One region of the Streptomyces sp. EDA2-14 genome, then DNA from elsewhere that is predicted to be linked to it. Evidence: riboswitches for the same ligand, from Rfam matches in the RefSeq annotation. Region 1 holds a riboswitch; each other region holds the start of a gene.
What was found. Region 1 has a riboswitch for cobalamin ahead of nicT (Nickel transporter NicT). Riboswitches for the same ligand answer to the same signal wherever they lie in the genome.
Positions count from the first base shown of each region.

Region 2: another riboswitch for cobalamin. It lies ahead of ACY34M_RS31415 (ABC transporter substrate-binding protein); the one in region 1 lies ahead of nicT (Nickel transporter NicT).
Region 3: another riboswitch for cobalamin. It lies ahead of ACY34M_RS28945 ((2Fe-2S) ferredoxin domain-containing protein); the one in region 1 lies ahead of nicT (Nickel transporter NicT).
Region 4: another riboswitch for cobalamin. It lies ahead of ACY34M_RS37680 (ABC transporter substrate-binding protein); the one in region 1 lies ahead of nicT (Nickel transporter NicT).

Region 1 is NZ_JBUEGE010000018.1:130,537-134,741, reverse strand. It holds gene ACY34M_RS32520 (GTP-binding protein) at 1-1,332, opposite strand, end outside; gene nicT (Nickel transporter NicT) at 1,516-2,631, opposite strand; cobalamin riboswitch at 2,663-2,878, opposite strand; gene ACY34M_RS32510 (inorganic diphosphatase) at 2,882-3,385, opposite strand; gene ACY34M_RS32505 (GNAT family N-acetyltransferase) at 3,451-3,939, opposite strand; gene rho (transcription termination factor Rho) at 3,970-4,205, opposite strand, start outside.
Region 2 is NZ_JBUEGE010000017.1:105,317-109,521, forward strand. It holds gene ACY34M_RS31405 (CaiB/BaiF CoA transferase family protein) at 1-786, opposite strand, end outside; gene ACY34M_RS31410 (GntR family transcriptional regulator) at 1,038-1,715, shown strand; cobalamin riboswitch at 1,729-1,929, shown strand; gene ACY34M_RS31415 (ABC transporter substrate-binding protein) at 1,993-3,021, shown strand; gene ACY34M_RS31420 (FecCD family ABC transporter permease) at 3,018-4,064, shown strand; gene ACY34M_RS31425 (ABC transporter ATP-binding protein) at 4,061-4,205, shown strand, end outside.
Region 3 is NZ_JBUEGE010000014.1:207,049-211,253, reverse strand. It holds gene ACY34M_RS28955 (cation-translocating P-type ATPase) at 1-636, opposite strand, end outside; gene ACY34M_RS28950 ((2Fe-2S)-binding protein) at 697-1,371, opposite strand; gene ACY34M_RS28945 ((2Fe-2S) ferredoxin domain-containing protein) at 1,401-1,787, opposite strand; cobalamin riboswitch at 1,849-1,971, opposite strand; cobalamin riboswitch at 2,077-2,302, shown strand; gene metE (5-methyltetrahydropteroyltriglutamate--homocysteine S-methyltransferase) at 2,465-4,205, shown strand, end outside.
Region 4 is NZ_JBUEGE010000025.1:102,187-106,391, forward strand. It holds gene ACY34M_RS37670 (prephenate dehydratase) at 1-489, shown strand, start outside; gene ACY34M_RS37675 (class I SAM-dependent methyltransferase) at 612-1,427, shown strand; cobalamin riboswitch at 1,586-1,799, shown strand; gene ACY34M_RS37680 (ABC transporter substrate-binding protein) at 1,888-3,393, shown strand; gene ACY34M_RS37685 (ABC transporter permease) at 3,398-4,205, shown strand, end outside.

The sequences.
Region 1 (4,205 bases):
CTTCATGGCCTCGACCGCTTCCCCGGAGCCCGTCGGCCGCTCGACGCACAGCGGCGTCGACTCCCGGAACGTCACGGCGAGCCCGGACTCCTCGGCGAGCGTGGCCTGCACGACCTCCTTCTGCACCTCGCCGTAGAGCGACAGGAAGATCTCCTGGCGGACGTCGTCCTGCCGCAGGCCGATCAGCGGGTCCTGCTCGGCGAGCCGGGTGAGCGCGGCGAGCAGGGCGCCGCGCTCACCCGGCCGTTCGGGATCGATCACCGTCTCCAGGGTCGGCGGCGCGAAGTGGTGCTCCTTGACGGGGACTTGGGGATCGCCGAGGTCGTCCCCGACCCGTACGCCCCCGAGTCCCCACAGCCGCGCCACCTGTCCGGGACCCGCTTCCGTGCGTGGTGTGTCCGCGCCGTCGGTGAAGACCCGGATCCCTGTGACCCGGTCCTCACCGCCGCCGGGCAGCGCGAGCCGTTCGCGCACGCGCAGCGTCCCGGTGAACACCCGCGCGTACGCGATCTTCTCGCCGGCCGGTCCGCGCTCGACCTTGAACACGCGTGCAGAGAGAGGGAGTTGGCAATTCTCCTCGGCGGGCGGCAGCAGGTGCGTGATGCCGTCCACGAGGGCGTCGACACCCGCGCCCGTCATCGCCGAGCCGAAGTACACGGGATGTGTCTCGCCGCGCGCCGTCCGCTCGGCGAGAGCGTCGCGCAGCCACCCGTGGGTGACCGACTCCTCGTCCTTGACGTACGCCTCCAGGAGCGCGTCGTCGCGGGCGGAGAGCACATCGACCAGACGGGCGCGGTGGGCCGCGTCCCCGGCCTCGTACGGGACACACCATGCCTCGCGGCCGCCGAGGCCGTGCGCCACCGTGTTCATCGGGACCATGCCGGGCGCGAGCTTGCCGCGCAGGTCGGTGAGGAGCGAGGCCTCGCGGGCGCCCGCACGGTCCACCTTGTTCACGAACACCACGGTGGGGATGCGCAGTCGGCGCAGCGTCCGCATCAGGACGCGGGTCTGCGCCTGCACGCCCTCCACGGCCGACACGACGAGCACCGCCCCGTCGAGCACGCCGAGCACGCGCTCGACCTCCGCGATGAAGTCCGGGTGGCCCGGTGTGTCCACGAGGTTGACGGTGGTGTCGCCGACCGGGAACGAGACCACGGCCGACTTGATGGTGATGCCGCGCCGCCGCTCCAGGTCGAGGGAGTCGGTGCGGGTGCTCCCGTCGTCGACCCGGCCGAGTTCGTCGATCACCCCGGCCGAGTGCAGGAGCCGCTCGGTCAGGCTGGTCTTACCGGCGTCGACATGCGCGAGAATGCCCAGATTCAGCAGTGTCACTGGCAGTCATGTCCTTGAAGGAAGGGAATGCCACGGCGGGGTTCGCGGTGGCCCTCGGAAGGAACAGGACTGCAGTGCGCATGGATCGGTCCTCACACTCGGGGCGCGCGGCCGGCTGCCGCGTCGGGATCAGTGCAGCAGTCGGCCGCGCACCCCGGCAAACGATTTATCCCGGTGTCGGTGCTACGCGCCGTCGGCGACCCGCGCCGACCACCGCTGCTCGACCCGCGCCAGGCGCCAGTAGGCGATGGCCGCCGCCCACACGACCACGAACAGGCCCACGATCACGTACCCGACGTTGTCGAGGTCGAGACCGGCGATCCAGCCGGTGACCGCGTCGCGCAGGTCGAGCTTGTCGTGCAGCACACCGACGAGCTCGATCGTGCCGATGAAGAACGCGACCGCGATCGACAGGCCGGTGATGGTGAGGTTGTAGAACACCTTGCGCACCGGGTTGGAGAACGCCCACTGGTACGCGAAGTTCATGAACGTGCCGTCGAGGGTGTCGAACAGGCTCATGCCCGCGGCGAACAGCAGCGGCAGGCACAGGATCGCGTACCACGGCAGGCCCGCCGCGGCGCCGCTGCCCGCCATCACCATCAGGGTCACCTCGGTCGCGGTGTCGAAGCCGAGCCCGAAGAGGAAGCCGAGCGGGAACATCTGCCCGGGCCGGGTGATGGACTTGGTGAAGCGGCCGAGGATCCGGTTCATGAACCCGCGGGAATCCAGGTGCTCTTCGAGCTTCCGCTCGTCGTACGAGCCCGCGCGCATCGCCCTGAAGACCTTCAGGATGCCCATCAGGGCCACCAGATTCAGCGCCGCGATGAGGTACAGGAACGTACCCGACACGGTCGTGCCGACGACGCCGAGCACCTGGTGGGTGGGCGAGTCGTCGCTCGTCAGTGTGGTGGCGAGCGCGGTACCGCCCGCGACCAGCGCCGCGAGCACGACCACCACGCTGGAGTGGCCGAGCGCGAACCAGAAGCCCACCGACACGGGCCGCTTGCCGTCGGCCATCAGCTTGCGGGTGGTGTTGTCGATGGCCGCGATGTGGTCGGCGTCGAAGGCGTGCCGCATGCCAAGTGTGTACGCCGTGATGCCGAGGCCGATACCGAAGGCCTTGTTGTCGACTTCGTAGTGCTCGGGGACGACGAGCAGGAACAGCACGCCGAACGCGACGACGTGCAGCGCGGCGATCACCGCGATCAGACCGGCCGTGCGCAGCGTGTCCTCGCGGCGCCAGCGGAAGGCAGGGGAGGGGGAAACAGGGGAGTTCGGGGAGTTCCCGGGCAGGGTCATGCGTCGATCACGCTCCAGCACCTCGTGGATCACTTCGTGAGATGCCGCGGCCGGTCTCCTGGCTTACGGGCGTGCCCGCCGCTCCGGCCTTCCCAGCGGCCGACGGCCGCCAGTGGCGTACAGGATGGAACGACGCGCTTCGGACGACTCTGTCCGAAACCCGATCACAGTGGCGAGGGCCGCTCCGGACTGGACCCCTGAAGGGTCGTCACCGGTCTTCCCGAGCACCACGGCCCGACCACACTACTACCTACCGTGAAGCGCGCTCGCGCGCCCGCCCGATCTCCTCGTACGCCTTGTCCCGGCCCTCCCAGTGCGAGCCGTCGACCGACTTGCCCGGCTCCAGATCCTTGTAGACCTCGAAGAAATGGGTGATCTCCAGGCGGTCGAACTCGGGGATGTCCTCTATGTCGCGCGTCGCGTCGCGTCGCGGATCGTGCGCGGGGACGCACAGGATCTTCTCGTCCGGACCCTTCTCGTCGCTCATCACGAACATGCCGATCGCCCGGCACTCGATGGCGCAGCCGGGGAACGTGGCGTCGCCGGTCAGGACGAGCGCGTCCAGCGGGTCGCCGTCGCCGCCGAGCGTGCCGTCGATGTAGCCGTAGTCCGCCGGGTACTGCGTCGATGTGAACAGCATCCGGTCGAGCCGGATCCGGCCGATTTCGTGATCCATCTCGTACTTGTTCCGCGAGCCCTGCGGGATCTCCACGATCACGTCGAACGCCTCGGTGCGCGCGTCACTGCTGCCCAATGTGGCCTCCTTGCCGCATTCCGACGCCCACGAGTGTGCGCCGTGCGGGGCGAGGGCGGAACCCCTCAGGCGGCCGGGGGGATGGGGAATTCGAGTTCGGGCCGGTCCCAGGCGACGGCCGGCGGGCGGGCGAGCACGGTGCCGGTGCGCAGCGCGCCGAGCCCCCGGTAGAAGCCCTCGGCCGGTGGGTGCGCGACGACGCGGACGTGATCGAGGCCCGCGGCTCGCGCCCGGGCCCGCATGTGCGTGACGAGCAGCCGCCCGATGCCCCGGCCCTGCGCCTCGTTCGCGACGAACATCAGGTCGAGCTCCGGCGGCTCCGTGAGCAGCGCGTAGAAGCCGAGCACGAGGTCGTCGGCCGGATCCACCGCCGCGTAGACGTGATGCGCCTCTATGTAGTCGGGGCCCACCCGGTAGCCCGCGACCATGGAGGCGTAGTGGCCCTCGTAGGCCTTGGAGCCGCGCACGAGGCGGGTGAGGCGCCGGGCGTCCCGTGCGGTGGCCCGCCGGACGGTGAGGGGTGCCCCTCCGCGGTGCGTAATGCTCGCGTTCATACATCGAGTATTACGCATCCGGGGGCGCAGTCAGGCGGCGGGCACGGTGGACCGGGCCTGGCGCAGGAACGTGGCGTTGTCCGGGGTCTGGCGCAGCTTGTCGAGCAGGGCCTCGTACGACGCGGCCGGATCGCGGCTCTGCAGGGCGCGCCGCAGTCCGCCCACCACCGCCGACTCGGCGGCGGGGAGCAGGAGTTCCTCGCGGCGGGTGCCGGAGGGCGTGAGGTCGACGGCCGGGTGGACGCGGCGCTGGGCGAGGGTGCGGT
Region 2 (4,205 bases), on a different contig from region 1:
CTGGGCGTCGGTGTAGATCATGACGGCGAGGTGGCCGTCCTTGGTGCGGCACGGGCGGCGGTGCGGGGAGCGGGTACGGGCGTAGCCGGTGGGGCCCGTGGGCGGGTCGAAGACGCGGCCGCCCTGCTGTTCGAGCAGGGTGAACGAGGCCATGGTCTCCATCATCGGGACCTCGACGGCGCGGCCCCGCCCGGTGGCCTCGCGGCCGTGCAGCGCGGCGAGGACGGCCGCGGCGCCGTAGATGCCGACCGTCTTGTCGGCCGCGGCCTGCCGCACGTACTCCGCTCCGCCGTCGCCGCCCTGAAGTGCGGCGACTCCCCCGGCGGCCTGGATGACGTCGTCGTAGGCGGGCCGGTCCGAGTCGGGGCCGCCGGCGGCGAAGCCGCGGAACGCGCAGTGGACGAGGCGCGGGTTGCGCTCCAGGGCGGATGCGGCGGTGAGCCCGAGTCGGCGGGCGGCCGCGGGGCGCAGGTTGTGCACGAGGACGTCGGCCGAGTCCACGAGTGCGGCGAGGACGGGCGCGGCGCCGGGCGCCTTGAGGTCGAGGGCGACGCTGCGCTTGCCGCGGTTGGTGTTGAGGAAGGCGGGGCCCATGCCGTTGCCCCGGGTGTCGGCGATGTAGCGGACGACGTCGCCTGCGGGCGGCTCGACCTTGATGACGTCCGCGCCCCACTGGGCGAGCAGCAGGGTGCAGTACGGGCCCATCAGCGTCGAGGTGATGTCGACGACGCGGACGCCGTTGAGCGGCCAGCCCGCAGGGGGTCCGCCGCCGCTCGCCGTCTCCACTGCCGCTTCGGAATTGTCTACCGATTCTGCCGGTTCCTTCGGCGTCATCGCCGAGTCCTCCTCTGAAATCGGCCGCCGATGACGTGTATTGAAGCCATCGTCGGGTTTCATATCGGGGCGTTCACTACCGAACGGGACATCCATCCGAGCAAGATTGGATGCAATCTGACGCACAGTGCGGCACCATGTCAATGCCCCTGCGTGTTCAGGGGAGTTAGAGTCGACAACCCTCGGCGGGAAGGCAGGCAACAGTGACGGCTCAGACGGGGGCGGAGCGGCTGGACGCGGTGTCCGGCGCGGTGGCCCAGGTGGTGGAGGAGCTGCGGGCGATGCTGTTCGCGCGCGATCTGACACCGGGCAGCCCGGTGCGCCAGGAGGCGCTGGCCGCGCGTCTCGGGGTCAGCCGGGCCCCGGTCCGCGAGGCGTTGCGGGTGCTGGCCAGCGAGGGCGTCCTCGATCACGTCCGCAACGTCGGGTACCGGGTGAAGGTACTGACCGCGGCCGAGTTCGAGCAGACCTATCTGATGCGGCGGGTCCTGGAGGCGGAGGTGCTGCGCCGACTGCCGCCCTTCTCGGCCTCCGCCCTCGAAGGACTGTCCGCCGTGAACGAGCAGATCGCCGAGGCGTCGGCCCGCGCCGACCTCACCGCCATGGCCCGCCTCAACTCCGATTTCCACTTCCGCATGTTCACCGCGTCGGGCCTGGACCTCGTCGTCGCCGAACTGCGCCGCGTCTGGCAGCTGAGCGACGGCTACCGGGCCTACCTCCTGCACGACCCGCTGTCGCAGAAGCGGATCGTCGACGAGCACGCGGAGATGGTCGAGGCGCTCCGGGCCCGGGACCACGAACGCCTCGTCTCCCTCATGGACCACCACAGGGACGGGACCCGCCCCCAGCTGGAAGCGGTCTTCACGCCGCCCTCCGCGTAGCCGACGCCGGGCGTGATAGTTTCGCCGAGCCAGTCGTACCTTTGTGCGTTTTTCTACGCACACGGGTCAGGGAATCCGGTGCGAATCCGGAACTGACGCGCAGCGGTAAGGGTGACGGGCGGAGCCACTGCCACTGGGCCGGCACATCGGTCCGGGAAGGCGCTCCGCTCGGCCGACCCCGAGTCCGAAGACCTGCTGGCGGCCTCCAGAGCCGCGTGGCCCGGGGGCGGACCGTAGGCCGGCTCCGCGTATGAGCCCTGGACGCGAAGGAACCTCCGTGCTGTTCGCACGTCAGCTCCGCCGATGCACACCGCTGTTGGCGCTCGCCCTGCTGATCACCGGCTGCGGCACGCCTGCCGCGACCGAGGACGACGCCGCCGGTGGCGGCGGCGTCTCGCTCACCAATTGCGGCAGGAAGGTCCACGTCGAGCACGCCCCGAAGCGGGCCGTCGCCCTCGACCAGGGCTCCGCGGAGATCATGCTCTCGCTGGGCCTGGCGGACCGGATGGTGGGCACCGCCACCTGGACCGACCCGGTCCTCAAGAACCTGGCGAAGGACAACGCGAAGGTGCCGCGCCTCGCCGACCGCTACCCGTCGTTCGAGAAGGTCCTCGGCACCGAACCGGATTTCGCCGCGGCCTCGTTCACGTACACCCTCGGCAAGGGCGGAGTGGCGCCGCGCGCGGAGTTCGAGAAGCTCGGCGTGCCCACGTACCTCTCCCCCAGCGACTGCGCGGGCAAGGACAACGGGGGCGACGGGGACGGGGTGCGGACCAAGGCCCTGGGCCTCGACGTCGTGTACGGCGAGATCCGGGACCTGGCGCGCGTCTTCGACGTCGAGGAGCGCGGCGAGAAGCTCATCGGGACGCTCAAGTCGCGCGTGAACAAGGCCACTTCCGGTGTCGACGCGCACGGCGTCGACGTCCTGTACTGGTTCGCCAACTCCGACTCGCCCTACATGGCGGGGTGTTGCGGGGCGCCCGGCGTCGTCACCAAGGAGCTCGGGGCGCGCAATGTCTTCGACGACACGCGCGCGGAGTGGCCGCAGGTGAACTGGGAGACGGTCGCGGAGCGCGATCCGGACGTGCTGGTCATCGGCGATCTGACGCGCCGCTCGCAGTCGGCGGAGTCGGCCGCGCAGAAGATCGGGTTCCTGGAGTCGAACCCCGTCACGAAGCAGCTGACCGCAGTGAAGAAGAAGCGGTACGTGCGCCTGAGCGGGCAGGCCATGAACCCGACCATCCGGACCGTCGACGGAGTGGAGCAGGTGGCCGCGGGGCTGCGTGAGTTCGGGCTCGCGCGATGACGGCGGCGCATCCGGCGGCCTCCCCTCGCGTCTCCGTTCGGGCCGCTCTCGCCTGGGCGGCCGGCCTCGCCGCGCTCTGTGTCTCCGTGGCCTTCGCGATCACCTTCGGTCCCGCGCAGATCCGGGTCGGCGACGTGTGGACGGCCGTCGGCGACCGGATCGGCCTCGGCACCTCGGACCTCTCGCCGATCCGGGACGGCATCGTATGGAACCTGCGGCTGCCGCGGACGCTGCTCGCGGCGGTGTGCGGGGCCGGGCTCGCGGTGTGCGGCACGGTGCTCCAGGCGCTGCTGCGCAATCCGCTCGCCGATCCGTTCGTGCTCGGTGTCTCGTCGGGGGCGTCGACCGGCGCCGTGCTCGTCGTCGTGCTGGGGCTCGGCGGGGGTGCCGTGTCCGTGTCGGGCGGCGCGTTCCTGGGCGCCGTGTGTTCGTTCGCGCTGGTCCTTGTGCTCAGTCACACGCTGGGCGGGAGCACGGACCGGGTGGTGCTGTGCGGGGTCGCGGCGATGCAGCTGTTCTCGGCGCTGACCTCGTTCGTCGTCCTGACGTCTGCGGACGCGGAGACGACGCGCGGTGTGCTGTTCTGGCTGCTCGGCTCGCTCAGCGGGGTCGGCTGGACCGAGGTGTGGCTGTGCCTGGCCGTCCTCGCCGTCGCGCTCGTGGTGTGCCTGGCGTACGGGCGCGCCCTCGACGCGTTCGCCTTCGGGGCGGAGGCGGCGGCCACGCTCGGCGTCCGGGTGGCCCGCACCCGGATCGTGCTGCTGTGCGTGACGGCGCTGCTCACGGCGGCGCTGGTGAGCGCGGCGGGGGCGATCGGCTTCGTGGGCCTGGTGCTGCCGCACGCGGCGCGCGCCCTGGTGGGCCCCGGGCACGCCCGGCTGCTGCCGGTGACGGCGCTCGCGGGGGCGGTGTTCCTGGTGTGGGTGGACACGGTCGCGCGGACGGTGCTCGAACCGCAGGAGGTTCCGGTGGGTGTGGTGACATCACTGATCGGTGTGCCGGCGTTCGTGCTGGTGCTCTACCGCCGCCGGGGTGTGCGGTGACGGCGGGGCTGCGCGCGGAGCGTGTGTCGTGGTCGCCGGGCGGGGCCCTGGTGCTCGACGGGGTGAGCCTGACACCGGAGCCCGGCACGGTCACCGGGGTGCTCGGTCCCAACGGCTCCGGCAAGTCGACCCTGCTGCGGC
Region 3 (4,205 bases), on a different contig from region 1:
CGTGCCGGAGAACAGCATCGGGGTGCGGTCCCCCACGCCCGCGTCCGCGTCCACCGGATCCACGTGCTTGGCGGCCGGCAGCGACTCGCCGGTCAGGGCGGCCTCGTCGGCGCGCAGCCCGGTGGACTCCAGGAGCCGCAGGTCGGCGGGGACCCGGTCGCCCGACCGCAGCCGCACCACGTCCCCCGGCACGAGCTCCTCCGCGTCCGCCTCGACCCACGCCCCGTCGCGCCGGGCGTGCGCCATGACGGAGAGCATCGACCGGATCCCGTTCAGCGCCTTCTCCGCCCGGCCCTCCTGCACCAGGCCGATCACGGCGTTGATCACGGCGACGGCGAGGATGACGGAGAAGTCCACCCAGTCGCCGAGCAGCGCCTTCAGCACGGCGGAGCCGAGCAGGACGTAGATCAGGACGTCCTGGAACTGGGCGAGGATCCGCCGCCACAGCGGGGTCGGGGCGGGTGGCGCGAGGCGGTTGGGCCCGCTGTCGGCGAGCCGCCGCGCTGCCTCCACCCGGGTGAGTCCGTCGGCGGAGGTGTCGTACCGCTCCAGCACCGCCGGCACCGGCAGGGACCACGGCACCGCCGCATCCTCGCCTGCGGGGTCCGGATGACTCGTGGCCGCGCTGCTGGACATGGTCCCAGTGAACAATGGGACAGGTGCGCTGTCGCGTTGTCCGTACTCCCCCGCGGCCGGTCATCGCACCAAGCAGCAGTCCCCGCACTTCCCGCCGCCCGGCGCCCGGTAGTACAGGCAGCAGCTGCGGCGCCGGAACGTCAGCTCCGGGCCGGTGATGCGGCCGGTGCCGCGCAGCCGGCCCGTGTCGAGCAGGGTCTGCGTCAGGTCCGTGACCGCCGTCCGCAGGCCCGGCCGTGACCTGAGCAGTTGCGCCGCCGAACCGACAAGGGCCGACGCGGAGTTGCCCGCCAGCAGGCGCGGCGCCGTCTTCACGGTGAGACCGTCCTCGATCCGTTCGAGGGCTCCCTCGACCTGCCCGTGCACGGCGTCGGCGAGCGCGGGCAGCCCCGGGACACGTAGCCCCCGCGGCTCGGCCAGGCGGAGGGCCGAGCCGTCGCCCGCCCACTCCACGGTGCGCATCGTCGGCACGATTCCGTGCACGAGGGCGCAGGCCAGGACGGGTGACCAGAGCCGGGCCGCGAGTCCCAGATGGGCGATCGAGACACCGATCCGGGCCTCGGGGGATGCGTAGCGCTCGTTGACCGTCCGGGCCCGGGCGGCGAACCCCGCGTGACTGGGCCCATCGGTGTCGGCGGCAGCGTGCTCGCCCGGCGCCCGGCCCACATCAAGGGCGAAGAAACCGCCGATCCGCGCCACATCCCGCAGCACCTCGGCCACTTCCTCCGTAGACACCTCTTCCGGCTCTCCGGACACTTGGGCGCTCACGATGCCGTGGCGCGGCGCGGCCGGTCGATGAGGTACAGGTCGAGGATCTCGGGCCGGGGCGCGACTCCCGGCCCTCCGGCGCTCACCCACCGCGCGATGTCCTCGGTGGCGTCGGAGTCGTTGACCAGGCCGAGCCACACCGGTCGTGCGCCGGCCGCCCGACCGGCGGCGGAGGGCTGCACCACGACGACGTTGGCCTGCTCGCACACGTCCAGGCACTCGGAGATCCGCACCGGCGCGACCTCCCGGAGCCGCGCCTTCTGCGCCGCGTGATCGCCGGCGACCTTGACGGTGCCGCAGCAGCAGTCACGGCACACGACCACCCTGCACGCGACCGCGCGGTCCGCCGCCGTGCTCACTTCGTCCGCGAGCCGTTCAGGCATGCCGCGTCCCTCCTCTTGCCGGGGAGTTCCGCCCCGGATCGCTTCGAGGGGGCGACAGCGTGAGTCTCCTGGCTCTCGGGTCCGTGCTCGTCCCGGCCTTCCCACCCTTGCGGGGCAGTGGCGCGTCGGGATCCGCTCGCCGATCACAGTGGCGGTACCGCACCGGATTCGCACCGGTTTCCTCGGGCCGCCGTCGCCCATGTCCTCGGCCATCCTGCCATGTGTGCCACGGCCCTTGGGCCGCAGCCGAGTTGTGGCCCCCTGTGGCCAGGCGTGAGCGCGGGGCCGTAGGGTTGCGCACGCAGCTGGTTCGCCCCGTCCGCCAGGCGGGATGCGTCGCAAGAGGGAACCCGGTGGGAATCCGGGACTGCCCCGCAGCGGTGAGTGGGAACGACCGCCGTCATACGCACTGGGCCCCGCGACAGGGGACCCGGGAAGCGACGGCCAGTAGAAGTTCCGTACCTGTACGGGACGCGCCCACGAGTCCGAAGACCTGCCATCTGCCCGTGCGCGGACGACACGTGCACGGACATCCCGGTGACCTCGTGGGCGGGTCGGCGTGCACACCGAGCGGACGACCGCGCCATCGCGTGCCGGGTCGTGACCGCCGGTCGTGCCACTCCTTCGCGCCGCACGGGTCTGCGGGATCTCAGGGATACGTCTCGAAGGAGAACTCCGTGACCACCAACACCGCGGCGGCGGCAGCACGGGCCACCGTGTACGGCTACCCCCGCCAGGGACGCGACCGCGAACTCAAGAAGGCGATCGAGGGGTACTGGAAGGGCCGCCGCACCGCCGACGATCTCCGTTCCACGGCCGCCGACCTGCGCCGCGCCAACTGGCGCGAGCTCGCCGACGCCGGCATCGGCGAAGTCCCCACCGGCGACTTCTCGTACTACGACCACGTCCTCGACACCACCGTCATGGTCGGCGCCGTCCCGCGGCGACACCGCGCCCAGGTCGACGCCGACGCGCTGGACGGCTACTTCGCCATGGCGCGTGGCACGCAGGACGTCGCACCGCTGGAGATGACCAAGTGGTTCGACACCAACTACCACTATCTGGTGCCGGAGTTGGGTCCGGACACGGTGTTCGCCGCCGACTCCGCCAAGCAGGTCGCGGAGCTGCGGGAGGCCGTCGCGCTCGGTCTGGCCGCCCGTCCTGTGCTGGTCGGACCCGTCACGTATCTGCTGCTCGCCAAGCCCGCGCCCGGTGTCGCGGCCGACTTCGACCCGTTGACCCTGCTCGACCGGCTGCTGCCGGTGTACGGGGAGGTGCTCGCCGATCTGCGGGCGGCCGGGGCCCGGTGGGTGCAACTCGACGAGCCGGCCCTGGTCCAGGACCGCACCCCGGCCGAGTTGAACGCCGCCGCCCGCGCCTACCGCGACCTCGGCGCCCTCACCGACCGTCCGAAGCTCCTGGTCGGCACGTACTTCGACCGACTCGGTGACGCGCTGCCGGTGCTGGCCAAGGCCCCGGTCGACGGCCTCGCCCTCGACTTCACCGGCCCGGCCGCCGCCAACCTGGACGCGCTCGCCGCGGTCGGCGGGCTGCCCGGGAAGCGGCTGGTCGCCGGTGTGGTGGACGGCCGCAACGTCTGGGTCAACGACCTGGAGAGGTCCCTCGTCACGCTCGGCACCCTGCTCGGCCTCGCCGACCGGGTCGACGTCGCGCCTTCCTGCTCGCTGCTCCACGTCCCGCTCGACGCGTCCCTGGAGCGGGACATCGAGCCGCAGATCCTGCGCTGGCTCGCCTTCGCCCGCCAGAAGACCGACGAAGTGGTCACCCTCGCCAGGGGGCTGGCCGGCGGCATCGACACCATCACGGCCGAACTCGCGGGAAACCGGGCCGCACTGAGCTCCCGCGCCACCTCGCCGATCACCAGGGACCCGGCCGTCCGTGCCCGCGCCGCCGCCGTCACCGACTCCGACACCCGCCGCTCGCAGCCGTACGACGAACGGGCCGCCGCCCAGCGCGCGCTCCTCGGCCTGCCGCTGCTGCCGACCACCACCATCGGGTCGTTCCCGCAGACCACTGAACTGCGCACCGCCCGCGCCGAACTGCGCGCCGGGCGCCTCGACACCGCGGGCTACGAGGACCGTGTCAGGAGCGAGATCCGCGAGGTCGTCTCCTTCCAGGAGAAGGCGGGGATCGACGTCCTCGTGCACGGCGAGCCCGAACGCGGCGACATGGTGCAGTACTTCGCCGAGCAGCTCACCGGCTACCTGGCCACGCGGCACGGCTGGGTGCAGTCGTACGGCACGCGCTACGTCCGCCCGCCGGTCCTCGCGGGCGACATCTCCCGTTCCGAACCGATGACGGTGCGCTGGACGTCGTACGCCCAATCGCTCTCCGACCGTCCCGTCAAGGGCATGCTCACCGGGCCCGTCACCATGCTCGCCTGGTCCTTCGTCCGCG
Region 4 (4,205 bases), on a different contig from region 1:
CGCACGCACGTCAGCGACGACACCGCCGGGTCCGCCCGCGAGGTGGCGGAGCTGAACGACCCCCGGCACGCGGCGCTCGCCCCGCCGGCCGCGGCCGGGCACTACGGTCTCGACGTGTTGCAGGAGGGCGTCGAGGACAACCCGGACAACACCACGCGGTTCGTCATCCTGTCCCGTGACGCCGATTTCGCCCCCGTGTCCGGCGGGCCGACCATGACGAGCCTGTTCTTCGCCGTACGGAACATCCCGAGCGCCCTGTACAAAGCGCTCGGCGGCTTCGCCAGCAGCGGGGTGAACCTCACCAAGATCGAGAGCTATCAGATGGGCGCGGGCCTCAACCCGAGCTGCTTCTACGTCGAGATCGAGGGCCACCCCGACGAACCACGTATGGCCCTCGCGCTCCAGGAACTGCGCTTCTTCTCGTCCGAGGTGCGCGTCCTCGGCGTGTACCCGGCACATCCGCACCGGCTGGGGGAGCGGAACGTGTGAGGTGGCGGGCCGTGGTGGGTGCGGGTTTCCGATCTCCGGCCCCCGTTGATCACTCATGGGTTGGCGTCGGCACGGCGGGATTGTCGGTGCGGCGGACGCCGCTCCGGGGGAGGGGACGAGCGGTGCAGACGGCGTTCGACGAGTCCGAGCGGCGGACGTGGGCGGGGCGCGCCGATGCCTATGCCGCGAGTTTCGCCAAGCTCTGCGCATATCCGGTGCCCGGACTCCTCGACGCTGCCGGGGTGCGGGTCGGGGCGGGCGTGCGGGTTCTCGACGTGGGGACGGGCACGGGCACCGCTGCCGCGCTCGCCTGTGGGCGGGGAGCGAAGGTGACGGCGGTGGATGCCGAACCCGGCATGGTCGCGCGGGCCGCGCCGGCGGCTCCCGACGCCGACGTACGGCTCGCCGCGCTGCCCCATCTCCCCTTCGCGGACGACGAGTTCGACGCCGTGATCGGGAACTTCGTCCTCAACCACGTCGGGCAACCTCGGGAAGCCCTGACGGAGCTGCGCCGGGTGACGCGTCCCGGCGGGCGGACAGCCGTCACCATCTGGGGAGTTCCCGCCGCCTCCGGGCAGACGCTCCTGGGGCGAGCCGTCGAGGCGGCAGGCGTCACCCGCCCCGCACACCTGCCGGGTCTCGCCCCCGGGGACGACTTCCTGCGTACGGAACAAGGCTTCGCAGCGTTGCTCGGCGAGGCGGGTCTGAAGGACGTCGTCAGTGACACCGTGACCTGGGACCACCGGACGACGCCCGAGGAATGGTGGAGCGGACCGGCCGCCGGAGTGGCGACGATCGGCCAGATCGTGACGAGCCAGCCCTCGGCGGTCATCGACGAGATCAGGCACCACTTCGATTCACTGTGCGCGGAGTTCACCGACCCGGACGGCGCACTGGTCCTGCCTCATGCGGCCCTGATTGCACACGGGCGGGCCTGACCCTCATGACGAATTGGACTTCGGTCCGGCCTCCGTGGAGGACCTGAACAGCCTGGTCCGGAAGGCAGCGACCGGCGCATGACGCCCATCGTGCAGGGGGGGCGATCTGGTACGCGGCGGGAGAGGTGTTCTGCCGCCACCGGAAGACGGCCGTCGTGTGACGCCCACCGGGTACAGGTGTCTCTTGCCACGTGCGCCACAATGGGCGCACGAGGCGACGGGGGCCAGGAAGCCGGTGTGAATCCGGCGCGGTCCCGCCACTGTGACCGGGAAGCGATCCTCCCGCACGCCACTGCCCGCGCGAGCGGACGGGAAGGCGGAGGCGAGCGGCGATCCGGGAGCCAGGAGACTGACCCGTCGTCGGTCCAACAGCAGGGGCGAGGACACCCCGGAGAGGATCGATGTGACGACGCATGTCCGGACGCAACCGGAGCGGCGATCGCAACCTGGCAGGCGTGGCGTGCTGGCAGGAGGGGGCGCCCTGGCACTGGCCGGCACCGGTCTGCTCAGCGGCTGCGGCGGTGACACGAAGGACGGCGGAGGCGGCGACCGGTTCCGCGCGGCGTTCACCTCCGGCGGATCCGGGGAGACGCTGGACCCGCACGTCGCCCCGAACTTCGTCGACCAGGCGCGCGCCAAGGCCCTGTACGACACCCTCGGCACGTACGCGGACGACATGTCGGTCCGCAAGCGGCTCGCGGAGTCCTGGGAGAGCGACGCGTCCGGCACGCGGTGGCGCGTCCGTCTGCGCGCGGCACAGTTCCACGACGGAAAGCCGGTCACGGCCAAGGACGTTCTCTACAGCTACCGTCGCGCCGCCGACCCCAAGACCGGCTCGCCCTCGCAGGTGCTGCTCTCCGCGATCGACTTCACCGCCAGCAAGGCCGACGGCGCGCGCGATGTCGTGCTGGTCCTGAAGGCACCGAACTTCGAGTTCCCCACCGTCTTCGCGGGCCCCGGTACCGAGATCGTCCCCGACGGGACGACCGACTTCCGCAAGCCGGTCGGCTCCGGGCCCTTCACCTACGTCTCGTTCACGCCCGGCGGCACTGCCCGCTACCGGCGCTGGGCGGACCACTGGGACGGCGCCCCGCACATCGCCGAGCTGGAGATCGTCCCCGCGAACGAGGAGTCGGCGCGGCTCAACGCCCTGCTGTCCGGGCAGGTGCACTACGGGGCCGACATGGCCGGAGCCTCCGTGGAGCGGTTGAAGAAGGACGGCTCCACGCGACTGCTGACCGCGAAGCGCGCGACCGCGCAGCAACTGCTCCTGCGCACGGGACGCAAGCCGTTCGACGACTCCCGCCTGATACGCGCCGTGCAACTGGGCATCGACCGCGAGGCGTTGGTCCGGATCGCGCTCGCCGGGCACGGTGAGACCGGCAACGACCTGTTCGGGCTCGGCCTGCGCGGCTACCCGGACGACCTCAAGCCCCGCGAGCGCGATGTCGACGAGGCCCGCAGGCTCGTCAAGGAGGCGGGCGCCCACGGGCTGCGCGTCACCGTGGAGACCAGCTCCGTCGACGCCGCCTGGGAACCGGCCGTCGAGCTGATGGCACGGCAACTGCGCGAAGTGGGCCTGAAGGTGTCCGCCAACACCCGCGCCTCCAGTACCTACTTCAGCGAGATCAGGACCAAGGGGGTGGCCGCCTTCAACACGACCTCCACCCTGCCCGTCTCCGACTTCCTGCAGCAGCGGGTGCGCGGCGGGGCCGCCCGCAACCAGACCCAGTACGCCTCGAAGAAGTTCGACACCCTCCTGGACCGGGCCCGCACCACCCGCGACGAACAGGAGCGGCTGCACCTGCTCGCGCGCGCCCAGAAGATCGCCCGCGAGGAGTCAGGACTTCTGGTGTGGGCGTTCTCCGACGCCAACGACGCCATCGCCCGCACGGTGAGCGGCCTGCGCGCCGCGCCACCGAACTCGCACGACTGGGCCCGCTTCGACCGCGTCCGCGTCGGCTGACGGCGTGCGCGCCTACATCGCCCGACGCTGCCTGCTCGCCCTCGTGCAGTGCCTGGTGGTGCTCGTCGCCGTGTTCGCCGTCGGTACGCTGCTGCCCGGCGACACGGCGGACGTGCTCCGCGGTGAACTCGGCACCCCCGAACAAGTCACGGCGCTGCGCGAGCAGTTGGGTCTCGACGAACCGGCCTGGACCCGCTTCGGACACTGGCTCGGGCACCTGCTCACCGGCGAGCCGGGGCAGTCCCTCACCACCGGACTCCCGGTCGGCGACGACATCGGCCGCCGTGTCGGTGTGACGCTCCTGATCGGCCTCCCGGCGCTGGTCCTCGTCACCGTGCTCGCCCCGCTCGTCGGCACGGTGTCGGGCCTGCGCGAGGGCAGCCGCGTGGACCGCGCCCTGAACGCGGCGGCGGTTGTGCTGCACGCGGTACCGGAGTTCGTGCTCGGGCTGCTGCTGGTCGCCTCGCTGTCATTGTGGGCAGGCCTGCTGCCCGCCACCGCCGTCGGCATGGACACGGGCGCACTGCTCGCGCAGCCCGCCGCCCTGGTGCTGCCGGTCGTCGTACTGACGGCACGTCACGTGTGCGATCTGGCACGGCAGATACGCGTCGGGGTCGCGGCGGAGCGGCACGGCGCGGTCGCCGAACACCTGCGGCTCCTCGGCGTACGCGAGCGGACCGTGGTGCTGCGACACGTACTGCCGGGAGCGCTCGGCCCGGCGGCGCAGCAGTACGCCCGCTGCGTGGAAGGGCTCCTCGGCGGCGCCGTACTGGTGGAGGCCGTGTTCGGATTCAGCGGCCTCGGCAACGGTT